3 linked regions of the Luteolibacter flavescens genome follow. Each later gene encodes a partner of the first gene's protein in a complex. Links are inferred from orthologs where the notes say so. Each region holds a gene or a part of one and is shown in the gene's direction. Other genes may lie near its edges. The genes, in order: OKA04_RS21895, nuoD and OKA04_RS01470.

What was found.
Region 2: the proteins of OKA04_RS21895 (region 1) and nuoD are in contact, whole or in part, in a cryo-EM structure (PDB 6ZJN), measured with the Thermus thermophilus proteins. The link is inferred for Luteolibacter flavescens from one-to-one orthologs. Residues at the interface, in WP_096411116.1 of Thermus thermophilus: Glu45, Ser46, Asn48, Pro50, Ala51, Gly52, Glu53; in WP_223903221.1 of Thermus thermophilus: Met26, Thr27, Asn29, Gly31, Pro32, His34.
Region 3: the proteins of OKA04_RS21895 (region 1) and OKA04_RS01470 are in contact, whole or in part, in a cryo-EM structure (PDB 7NYH), measured with the Escherichia coli proteins. The link is inferred for Luteolibacter flavescens from one-to-one orthologs.

The regions. Positions count from the first base shown.
Region 1 is NZ_JAPDDS010000017.1:71,840-74,823, forward strand. The notes cover bases 16-2,847. They hold OKA04_RS21895 (NADH-quinone oxidoreductase subunit A), read left to right. Parts: upstream 16-1,160; coding sequence 1,161-1,535; downstream 1,536-2,847. Other genes in these bases: rpmB (50S ribosomal protein L28), read left to right, coding at 16-72; OKA04_RS21885 (aspartate 1-decarboxylase), read left to right, coding at 217-564; OKA04_RS21890 (hypothetical protein), read left to right, coding at 732-1,040; OKA04_RS21900 (hypothetical protein), read right to left, coding at 1,580-1,918; OKA04_RS21905 (ribose-phosphate diphosphokinase), read right to left, coding at 2,070-2,847. In the rest of the region: more of rpmB, read left to right, coding at 1-15; more of OKA04_RS21905, read right to left, coding at 2,848-2,984. UniProt on the Escherichia coli protein: NDH-1 shuttles electrons from NADH, via FMN and iron-sulfur (Fe-S) centers, to quinones in the respiratory chain. The immediate electron acceptor for the enzyme in this species is believed to be ubiquinone.
Region 2 is NZ_JAPDDS010000001.1:99,990-103,125, reverse strand. What follows is about bases 4-2,987. They hold nuoD (NADH dehydrogenase (quinone) subunit D), read left to right. Parts: upstream 4-863; coding sequence 864-2,111; downstream 2,112-2,987. Other genes in these bases: OKA04_RS00380 (NADH-quinone oxidoreductase subunit NuoE family protein), read left to right, coding at 2,870-2,987; OKA04_RS00385 (thioredoxin-like domain-containing protein), read left to right, coding at 2,129-2,839; OKA04_RS00395 (sugar phosphate isomerase/epimerase family protein), read right to left, coding at 4-718. In the rest of the region: more of OKA04_RS00395, read right to left, coding at 1-3; more of OKA04_RS00380, read left to right, coding at 2,988-3,136.
Region 3 is NZ_JAPDDS010000001.1:344,169-347,038, forward strand. The notes cover bases 153-2,870. They hold OKA04_RS01470 (NADH-quinone oxidoreductase subunit J family protein), read left to right. Parts: upstream 153-1,091; coding sequence 1,092-1,649; downstream 1,650-2,870. Other genes in these bases: OKA04_RS01460 (complex I subunit 1/NuoH family protein), read left to right, coding at 153-465; OKA04_RS01465 (NuoI/complex I 23 kDa subunit family protein), read left to right, coding at 477-1,043; nuoK (NADH-quinone oxidoreductase subunit NuoK), read left to right, coding at 1,653-1,970; nuoL (NADH-quinone oxidoreductase subunit L), read left to right, coding at 2,010-2,870. In the rest of the region: more of OKA04_RS01460, read left to right, coding at 1-152. UniProt on the Escherichia coli protein: NDH-1 shuttles electrons from NADH, via FMN and iron-sulfur (Fe-S) centers, to quinones in the respiratory chain. The immediate electron acceptor for the enzyme in this species is believed to be ubiquinone.

The DNA.
Region 1 (2,984 bases):
AGCTGCAAGGCCATCAAGACGATCAACAAGAACGGAGCCTACGCGACCCTCAAGGACGCAGGCCTGCTCTGATCCCGATCCTGGGAATCTGAATTTTCATCCAAGGCGGCCCGGAGGAAACTCCGGGCCGTTTTGCGTCTGCCCGGGAAGGTCCGGAAAATTCTTGTTGCTTGCCGCTTGACGCCCGGGGAGCGCGCCATTTTCTTCCCGCCCGCCATGCTCCATCAGGTGCTCAAATCAAAACTCCATCGGGCGATGATCACCGCCGCCGACGTCGATTACGAAGGCAGCATCGAGATCCCCACCGACCTCATGGAGGCCGTCGGCCTGTGGGCAGGTGAAAAGGTCCTCGTGGCCTCCATCACCTCCGGCAACCGCCTGGAGACCTACGTCCAGCCCGGAGCCCCCGGCACCGGAAACATCCTGATCAACGGTGGCGCCGCCCATCGCATCAAGAAGGGCGAACGCGTCGCGATCATGGCATTCGGCCTGTCCGATACGCCCGTGCTCGCCAAAAAGGTGGTCCTCGACGAGGAAAACCGGATTCTCCGCGACGGACGCTGAGGGAAAACCCTCAGAGAACCGCTTTAAACGCGGTTTCGACGCCATAGCGGGCTCAAGGAAACGATTTGCTTAAAATTATTTACTTGAGAAACATTAAGGACTTTTTTGAATAGCAGGCCCTTTTTGGAGTCGCGCGCGCAGCATTTCGCTGCTATGATCGCGCCGCTATGGCAACCACCACGAAACGCACCCGGTTTTCACGCCGGCTTCCTGATCACGTCACGGATGAACTCTGCAACGTCCTCGCGGAAGACAAGGTGTTTGGCTTCAATGACCTGTTCGAACGGGTGTTCGACAACCTCAAGGTCCGTAACGCCGTGAGCGGCGGTGAAGAAATGCTTCGCCTGCGCGCTTACGAAAAACTGCAGAACCTGGTCACCCGTGGCCTCGTCGAGAAGATCGGCAAGGAGTACAAGGGAACCAAGCGCGTTCACGAGGCTTCGAGCGAGTATCTCGCCCAGCAGCAGGAAGATTGAGCCAAGAGGTGCCCGGAGCACCCGTTGTTTGCCCTCCCTTTTGAGAAGAACCCGCGCCGTGATCCGGCGCGGGTTTTTTTTCTGTCCATGGCCCGCGCCGACTTTTAAACCGGAGGCCGGATGTCGTCCCAGTATCTTCCCGTATTCGTCCAGATCCTCGTGGCCATCGGCTTCGCGGCGGTGAGCCTCACGCTGAGCGTGCTGCTCGGGAAGTCCGCCCGGCGGAATGCGACGAAGGATAGCGCCTACGAGTGCGGCATGCTCCCCGTGGGCGATGGCGCGCCGCGCTTCTCGGTGAAGTTCTACCTGGTGGCGATGCTCTTCGTGATCTTCGACATCGAGGTCGTCTTCATGTATCCATGGGCCGTGCAATTCCGCGACCTCGTGGCCGGCGGGAATGCGATCCCGCTGGTGTCCATGGCAGGCTTCGCCGGCGTGCTGGCCGTGGCCTACGTCTATGCGCTCAAGAAGGGCGCGCTGACCTGGAAGAACTGATCGCTCCGCGTGACCGGCGCTGAACCGGACACGCTTGCGAATCCTCACGCATCCGGCTTGCCCAGCGCCATCGAGGCGACCGCGGGAATCGGGATCGGCTGGCCGACCACGAAGTCCTCGAGGACGAGCTGCAGCCACTCCCGGGAGGCGGTGACGGTCTCCACCACCAGCAAAAGCTTTCCGCCCTCGCCCGCGACGATGCGGTAGCTGCCGACTTCCACGCGGATCTCCGAGCTTTCGCCCGTGAGCATGATCTCCAGCGCGAGAGTCTTTTCCTTGCTGCGGATCCTCAGGTCCAGCACCTGACCGTAGCGCTCCATCTTCCCGGAGAGCAGGTTCTTCGCGGCGGCCGAGGCGAGGTTGTCTTTCAGGGAAGCAAGCATGCGGGGAGCCTACGGCGTCCCGGGCCCGGGTGAAAGGAACAGCGTGCTATTTTTTCGTCGGCGCGGAGTCCCCTCCCCTCCTTTCCCTTACGCAAGAACGCCGCAGGGAGCGATGACTCCGTGCGGCGTTCGGAAATGATTTCTCAGCTTTTCAGACCTCGAAGAGCGAGGTGACGGACTGGCCGCCATTGATGCGGCGGATCGCCTCGCCCAGCAGCGGCGCGATGCCCACTGCCTGCACCTTCTCGCCCGATGCCTGCGGCACGGAGTCGGTGGTGATGATCTCCTCGATCACGGAGTCCTTGATGCGTTCGCGACCGAGATCGCCGAGCACGGCGTGGGAGACGCAGGCGAAAATCCGGCGCGCGCCGTTCTTGCCGAGGATCTCGGCAGCGGCGGTCAGGGTGCCGGCGGTCTCCGTCATATCGTCGATGAGGATCACGTCGCGGCCTTCCACGTCACCGATCACATTCATCGCCTCCACGCGGGTGGCGCTGATGCGGTGCTTCGCCACGATGGCGAGGTCGGCGCCCAGCGCGTCGGCGTAGGCACGTGCCATCTTCACGCCGCCTACATCGGGCGAGACCACCGTGAGATTCGAGGTATCGGGATGGCGGTCGCGCAGGTAGTGGATCAGCGCGGGCTTCGCGTAGAGATGATCGACGGGGATGTCGAAGAAGCCTTGGATCTGCGGGGCGTGCAGGTCCATGGTCAGCACGCGGCCGACACCGGCGGAGGTGAGCAGGTTCGCGACGAGCTTCGCGGTGATGGGCACGCGCGGCTGGTCCTTCCGGTCCTGGCGGGCGTAGCCGAAGAAAGGCATCACGGCGGTGATACGGCCTGCGCTCGCGCGGCGGGCGGCGTCCACCATGATGAGCAGCTCCATGATATTGTGATTCGATGGAGGGCAGCTCGGCTGGATGATGAAGACATCGTCGCCGCGGATGTTCTCGTTGATCTTGACGAACGTCTCACCGTCCGGAAACGCCGTCACATGGACGTCGGCGAGCTGGGTGCCAAGATTGTCGGCGATGCGCTCGGCGAGCGCGCGGTGGGCGGTTCCACT
Region 2 (3,136 bases), on another replicon or contig:
GCAGGTTACCGAATTCCGGCAGCTTGAGCCCGTCCTTGAGATCCTTCAGGTGAAGCTGGGAAACACGACCGGAAAGCTTAGTGATCAGCTCCACGGGATCGAGGTTCGCGACCTTCACCCAGAAGATATCGATCTCGAACTTCATGTCCTTGCTGAACTGCTCGATGAAGACGTCGTAGCCCGTCTTGCCGCCTTCCTTCGGCTGGAATTCAAAAGCGTGGTTGTGGTAACCGAGTTGGATGCCAGCGGCTTTGGCAAGTTCCGCGGCCTTGTTCGCGTTCGCGGCGACCTTCTTGTAGTCATCCAGCGTCTTGCGCTCGCCGTCATGCAGGTAAGGGATGACGAGGTGGCTGAGCCCGACTTCCTTGGCCTTTTCGAGGGTTTTCTGGAAGTCGCTCATCGAGGCATCCTTCGGGCTCGTCACGCTGGTCCACTCGAAGTGGGTGGAATTCAGCACCAGACCGGCGGACTTCGCCCCGTCGATCAATGGCTGGCAATTCGGGAAGCCGTAGGCTTCGACCTGCTTGTAGCCCGCTTCCGCGACGGCCTTCAGGGTTCCGGCAGTGTCTTTTCCGAGCGCATCGCGCAGGGTGTAAAGCTGGATGCCGATGTTCTTGCGGTACTTGTTATCCGGGGCCAGCGCGGCGAGCAACTGGCTGGCGGGAGTCAGGGCGAGCGACGAGACGACGGCGGAACGCAAGAAGGTGCGACGTTGCATGGTGTCGAAGCTCGCCGCGGGAGCCCGCCATGGCAAGCATGCGCGTCGGCATTTGCCGCATGCCACGGACTTTGTGAAAAATTTCACAAACTGCCTTGCCCGAGGGGCTTCCTTGGGGCCTGATTCCGGGGCCGGGAATAACCCAATGAGCCGCTCCACGACCGAATACCAAGCCCCCGACGTGGCCACGAAGGCCGCCGAGTACCACGAGGAAACGACGGACTTGATGGGCGAAAAGATGGTCCTGAACATGGGACCATCCCACCCCGCGACGCACGGCGTGCTGCGCCTGATCCTGGAATTGGACGGGGAAATCATCACCAAGGCCGACCCGGACGTGGGCTTCCTGCACCGCGGCGACGAGAAGATCGCGGAAAACATGCACTACAACCAGTTCGTGCCCTACACGGACCGGCTGGACTACCTCGCACCGCTGGCGAACAACGTCGCCTACGCCTGCGCCGTGGAGAAGCTGATGGGCTGGGAGCTGCCACCCCGTGGCCAGGCCCTGCGCGTGCTGTGCTGCGAGCTGGCCCGCATTTCCTCCCACCTGCTCGGCGTCGGCGTCTGCGCCATGGACGTGGGTGCGATGACCGTTTTCCTCTACACCTTCACGGAGCGGGAGAAGATCTACAATCTCTGCGAGCAGCTCACCGGGGCGCGTTTCACGACCTCCTACACTCGCGTCGGCGGCCAGCTCCGCGACATGCCTCCGGGCTTCGAGCAGTCCGTCCGCAAGTTCCTGACCGAGTGCGAGGCGACCATCGAGGAAGTCTCCAAGCTCCTGGACAAGAACAAGATCTACCGCGACCGCATGTGCGACATCGGGATCATCTCGAAGGAGTCCGCGATCGCCTGGGGCCTCACCGGCCCGAATCTCCGCGCCTCCGGCGTGCCCCGCGACCTGCGCAAGGACCGCCCCTACCTCGGCTACGAGAAGTATGACTTCGACGTGATCGTGGCGGACGAGGGCGACTGCTACGCCCGCTACCAGGTGCGGATGGAAGAGCTGCGCCAGTCGGTGAAGATCTGCCGCCAGGTGCTCGACACCATGCCAGAGGGCCCGGTGAACCTGGCCGACTCGAAAAGCATCCTGCCGAACAAGGAGAAGGTGCTGATGTCGATGGAGGAGCTGATCCACCACTTCATCGTGGCCACGCAGGGCATCGACGCGCCTCCAGGCGAGGTCTATTTCGGCGCGGAAAACCCGAAGGGCGAGCTGGGCTTCTACATCCACTCCACGGGTGGAGGCGTGCCGCATCGCCTGAAAATCCGCAGCCCCTCCTTCTGCAATCTTTCCCCGCTCTCCGTGCTGCTGCCCGGCCACATGATATCTGACGTCCCGGCCGTGCTCGGTTCGCTCGATTTCGTGATGGGCGAATGTGATCGCTGACGTATAAGTGATTCGTTATGAAAAAGACGATCCTCCTCAGCATCCTGATGGCCGGTGTTTCCTTCGCCGGATTCGAAAAGTGGACCAACAAGGACGGCAAGACCGCCGAACTTGACTTGGTGAAAGTCACCGAGACCGGTGGCGAGAAAGCCGGTGAATTCAAGATGCGCAACGGCAAGTCCGTGACGCTGAAGCTCTCCGACCTCGCCGACGCAGACCAGAAGCGTCTGGAGGAATGGAAGCCCGCCGCTGCACCCGCGGGAGAGGCCAAGCCGAGCGTCTTTGACAAGGACCTCGACGGCAACCTGGTGAAGCTGGAGGGCAAGTCCCTGAAGAAGTATGAACTCACGGCGAAGCCGACGAAGTATTATCTCTTCTACTACACTGCCTCTTGGTGCGGCCCGTGCCAGAAGTTCACTCCATCGCTCGTCGAGTTCTACGAAAAGAACAAGCCGGGCAACGACACCTTTGAAATCGTGCTGGTCACCAGCGACGCCGATGAGGACGCCATGGAAGGCTATGCCGTCGAGAAGAAGATGAGCTGGCCTCACCTGAAGCTCTCGAAGACCGAGAAATTCAAGAAGTCGGTCGCTCATCCCGGCGGCGGCATTCCGAACCTGGTGCTGACCGACTTGGAAGGAAAGATCCTCAAGTCCAGCTACGAGGGCAAAGAATACAAGGGCCCCCACGTGGTCATGAACCACCTCGAAACGCTCCTGAAGGAGTGACAGCCAGTCTCCCGACGTCCCATTTCCAACATGTCCGCCTCGATCCTCGCAGAAAACGTCGCCTCGCCGGAGACGCCCGGCTCGAAGTTCTACCCGCCTTTCGTGCCGACGGCGGCGCTTGAAGCCGAGGCGGACCAGCGCCTCGCCCAGTTTCCCGAGGATCAGAAGCGCTCGGCAGTCCTGCCGCTGCTCCACTTCATCCAGCACCATCACGGCTTCATTTCCGCGGAGGCGATCGAATGGGTCGCCGAGCGTCTGGCGATCCAGCCTGTGAAGGTGCTGGAAGTCGTGACCTTC
Region 3 (2,870 bases), on another replicon or contig:
TATCACACGGAATACTCTTCCATGAAGTTCGCCATGTTCTTCATGGGCGAATACGCCGCGATGGTCATCGGTTCGGCGATGGTCGTGACGCTCTTCCTCGGCGGCTGGTCGCTCGGTCCTTTCTTCGACAATTGGGCTGCCAGCCTCGAGATCGGCTCGGTGAAGATCGGAGGCTTGTTGAACATGGCCGTCTTCATGGCCAAGGTAGTCGCCTTCATCCTCTTCTTCATCCTCGTCCGCTGGACGGTGCCGCGTTTCCGCTATGACCAGCTCATGCGCCTCGGCTGGGTGATCTTCTTCGAAGCCGCGCTCATCAATGTCTTCCTCGCTGCGCTGGTCATCGCCGCGCCGCAATTCGGCCCTGCCGCCAGCATCGGCGGGCTGGTCGTCCTCGCCCTCGTCACCGGCGCCCTCGTCTGGTGCCTGAAGGTGTCCGAGAAAAAGTCCGCCCCGGTTTCCATCTAACTTTCCCACCCATGGCCGTCGTCAAAGTCACACGTCCGAAACTGAACGCGGGGGAGAAAATCTACCTCGGCGCGGTCATCAAGGGCTTCTTCATCACGATGAAGCACGCCGTCGATTCGCTGCGGGGCAAGTCCCGCGGCGCGAAGGACATGGAGTCCTCCGGACTCGGCGTGACCATGCAGTATCCAGAGCAGAAGTGGGACGAGCACCTGCCCGAGCATTACCGTGGCGCGCCCGCTCTGGTGACCGACGAGCAAGGCCGCGAACGCTGCGTTTCCTGCCAGCTTTGCGAATTCATCTGCCCGCCGAAGGCCATCAAGATCACCCCGAGCGAAATCCCGTCCGATGACCCTTGGGCGAAGGTCGAGAAGCGCCCGCTGGAATTCGACATCGACATGATCCGCTGCATCTACTGCGGCATGTGCGAGGAGGTCTGCCCGGAGCAGGCAATCTTCCTCCGCAAGGACTACGCGATCACCGGCCTGAAGCGCGCCGACATGGTGCACGACAAGGAGAAGCTCTACGAGATCGGCGGCAAGCGCGTCGGCCTCGTCAACAAGTGGAACGAGCTGAAGTAACCAACCGGCCAGTCCTCATTGGCCAACCGGCCCCAACTCTTCCCTTCCATGCCCGTTTACTTATTCTGGTTCTTCGCGCTCGTCATGCTGTTCGGCGGCGTGGCGGTTGTCGCGCTGCGGAATCCCGTCGCATCCGCCTTGTCGATGGTGGCCTCATTCGTCGGCCTTTCCGGTCTTTTCATCGGCCTGAATGCCTTCTTCGTCGGGATCATCCAGATCCTCGTCTATGCGGGCGCGATCATGGTGCTGTTCATCTTCATCATCATGCTCCTCGACCTGAAGACCGAGGAGAAGCGTGCGCCGAAGCTCGCACCGCTGCTTGGCGGGCTCGGCATCGTGCTGGCCTTCACCATTCAGCTCATCGGCATCCTCTCGAAGTCTCCGAACATCAAGGCCGAGCCGCTCGATCTCGCCGCCGGTGCCGCCTACTACGCCGAGCGTAGCCCGGGCATCTCCACCAAGCTCGCCGAGGGCCACCTGCCCGACGTGAACCTGATCGGCGAGACCCTCTTCCGCGGCTACAACCTGCCGCTCCAGATCGTCGGTGTGCTGCTGCTCGTTTCCACCGTCGGCGTCGTCGTCCTTTCCAAGCGCCAAACCACCTGAGCCATGGCTTCCCTGCACGATTACCTGCTCGTCTCCGGGCTGCTCTTCGCCATCGGCCTCGCCGGCGTGGTGCTCCGCCGGAACATCATCGTGGTCTTCATGTGCCTGGAGCTGATGCTCAGTGCCGCGAACTTGACCCTGGTGGCCTTCTCGCGCTTCAAGGGCTTGAACGGTCTGCCCGACTACAACGGACAAATGCTGGTCTTCTTCGTGATCACCGTGGCCGCCGCCGAGGTCGCCGTCGGCCTCGCGATCATCGTAGCCCTCTACCGCTCGCGGCAGACGATCAATACGGAAGACCTCACCAGCATGCGTGGCTAAGCCCGCGGCCTGCGCACCCATCGCCAACTTTTCCCGAACATGCTGCCCTGGCTCCTCCTGTTCCTCCCGCTGATCGCCGCCGCGGCGAACCAGCTCTTCCTCAAGCGGAATGCCTACGTCGCCTCGACGGTGTCGGTCATCTCCGTGGCCGTGACCTTCGGCATCTCGGTGATGCTGCTGCTCAGCAACGTCCAGGCACCCGAGCCCATCAAATGGATCTCCGTCGGTAGTTTCCACGTGGAGGTGGGCATCACCTTGGACCAGTTGTCCAAGGGCATGATGATCGTGGTCACAGGCATCGGCCTGCTGGTCCACATCTTCTCGCTGGCTTACATGGCCGACGACAGCGCGAAGGCACGCTTCTTCACCTGCCTCTCGCTCTTCATGTTTTCGATGACCGGCATCGTCCTGGCGTCGAATTTCATCATGACCTTCATGTTCTGGGAGCTGGTCGGCCTCAGCTCCTACCTGCTGATCGGCCACTGGTATCAGAAGGAATCCGCTGCCGATGCCGCGAAGAAGGCCTTCATCGTCAACAGGGTGGGGGACTTCGGCTTCATGATCGGCATTCTGATGCTCTGGGGCATCACTGGTCACCTCGGCTTTGTCGGGATGAAGGAATGGGCCGCTGGCGGTGGTCTCGCCACGGTTTCCACCGGTGTTCTCGGTGCCGCTCTCTTGTGTGTTTTCTGCGGAGCCATGGGCAAGTCCGCCCAGATGCCGCTTCACGTCTGGCTGCCGGATGCGATGGAAGGCCCGACCCCCGTGTCCGCCCTCATCCACGCCGCGACCATGGTGGCAGCCGGTGTCTACATGCTCTTCCGCGTGCAGCTCTCTATCGGAGCGGAAGCGTTCAACAACTTCTCCGGCGACACCATCGCCTGGATCGGCGGCATCACC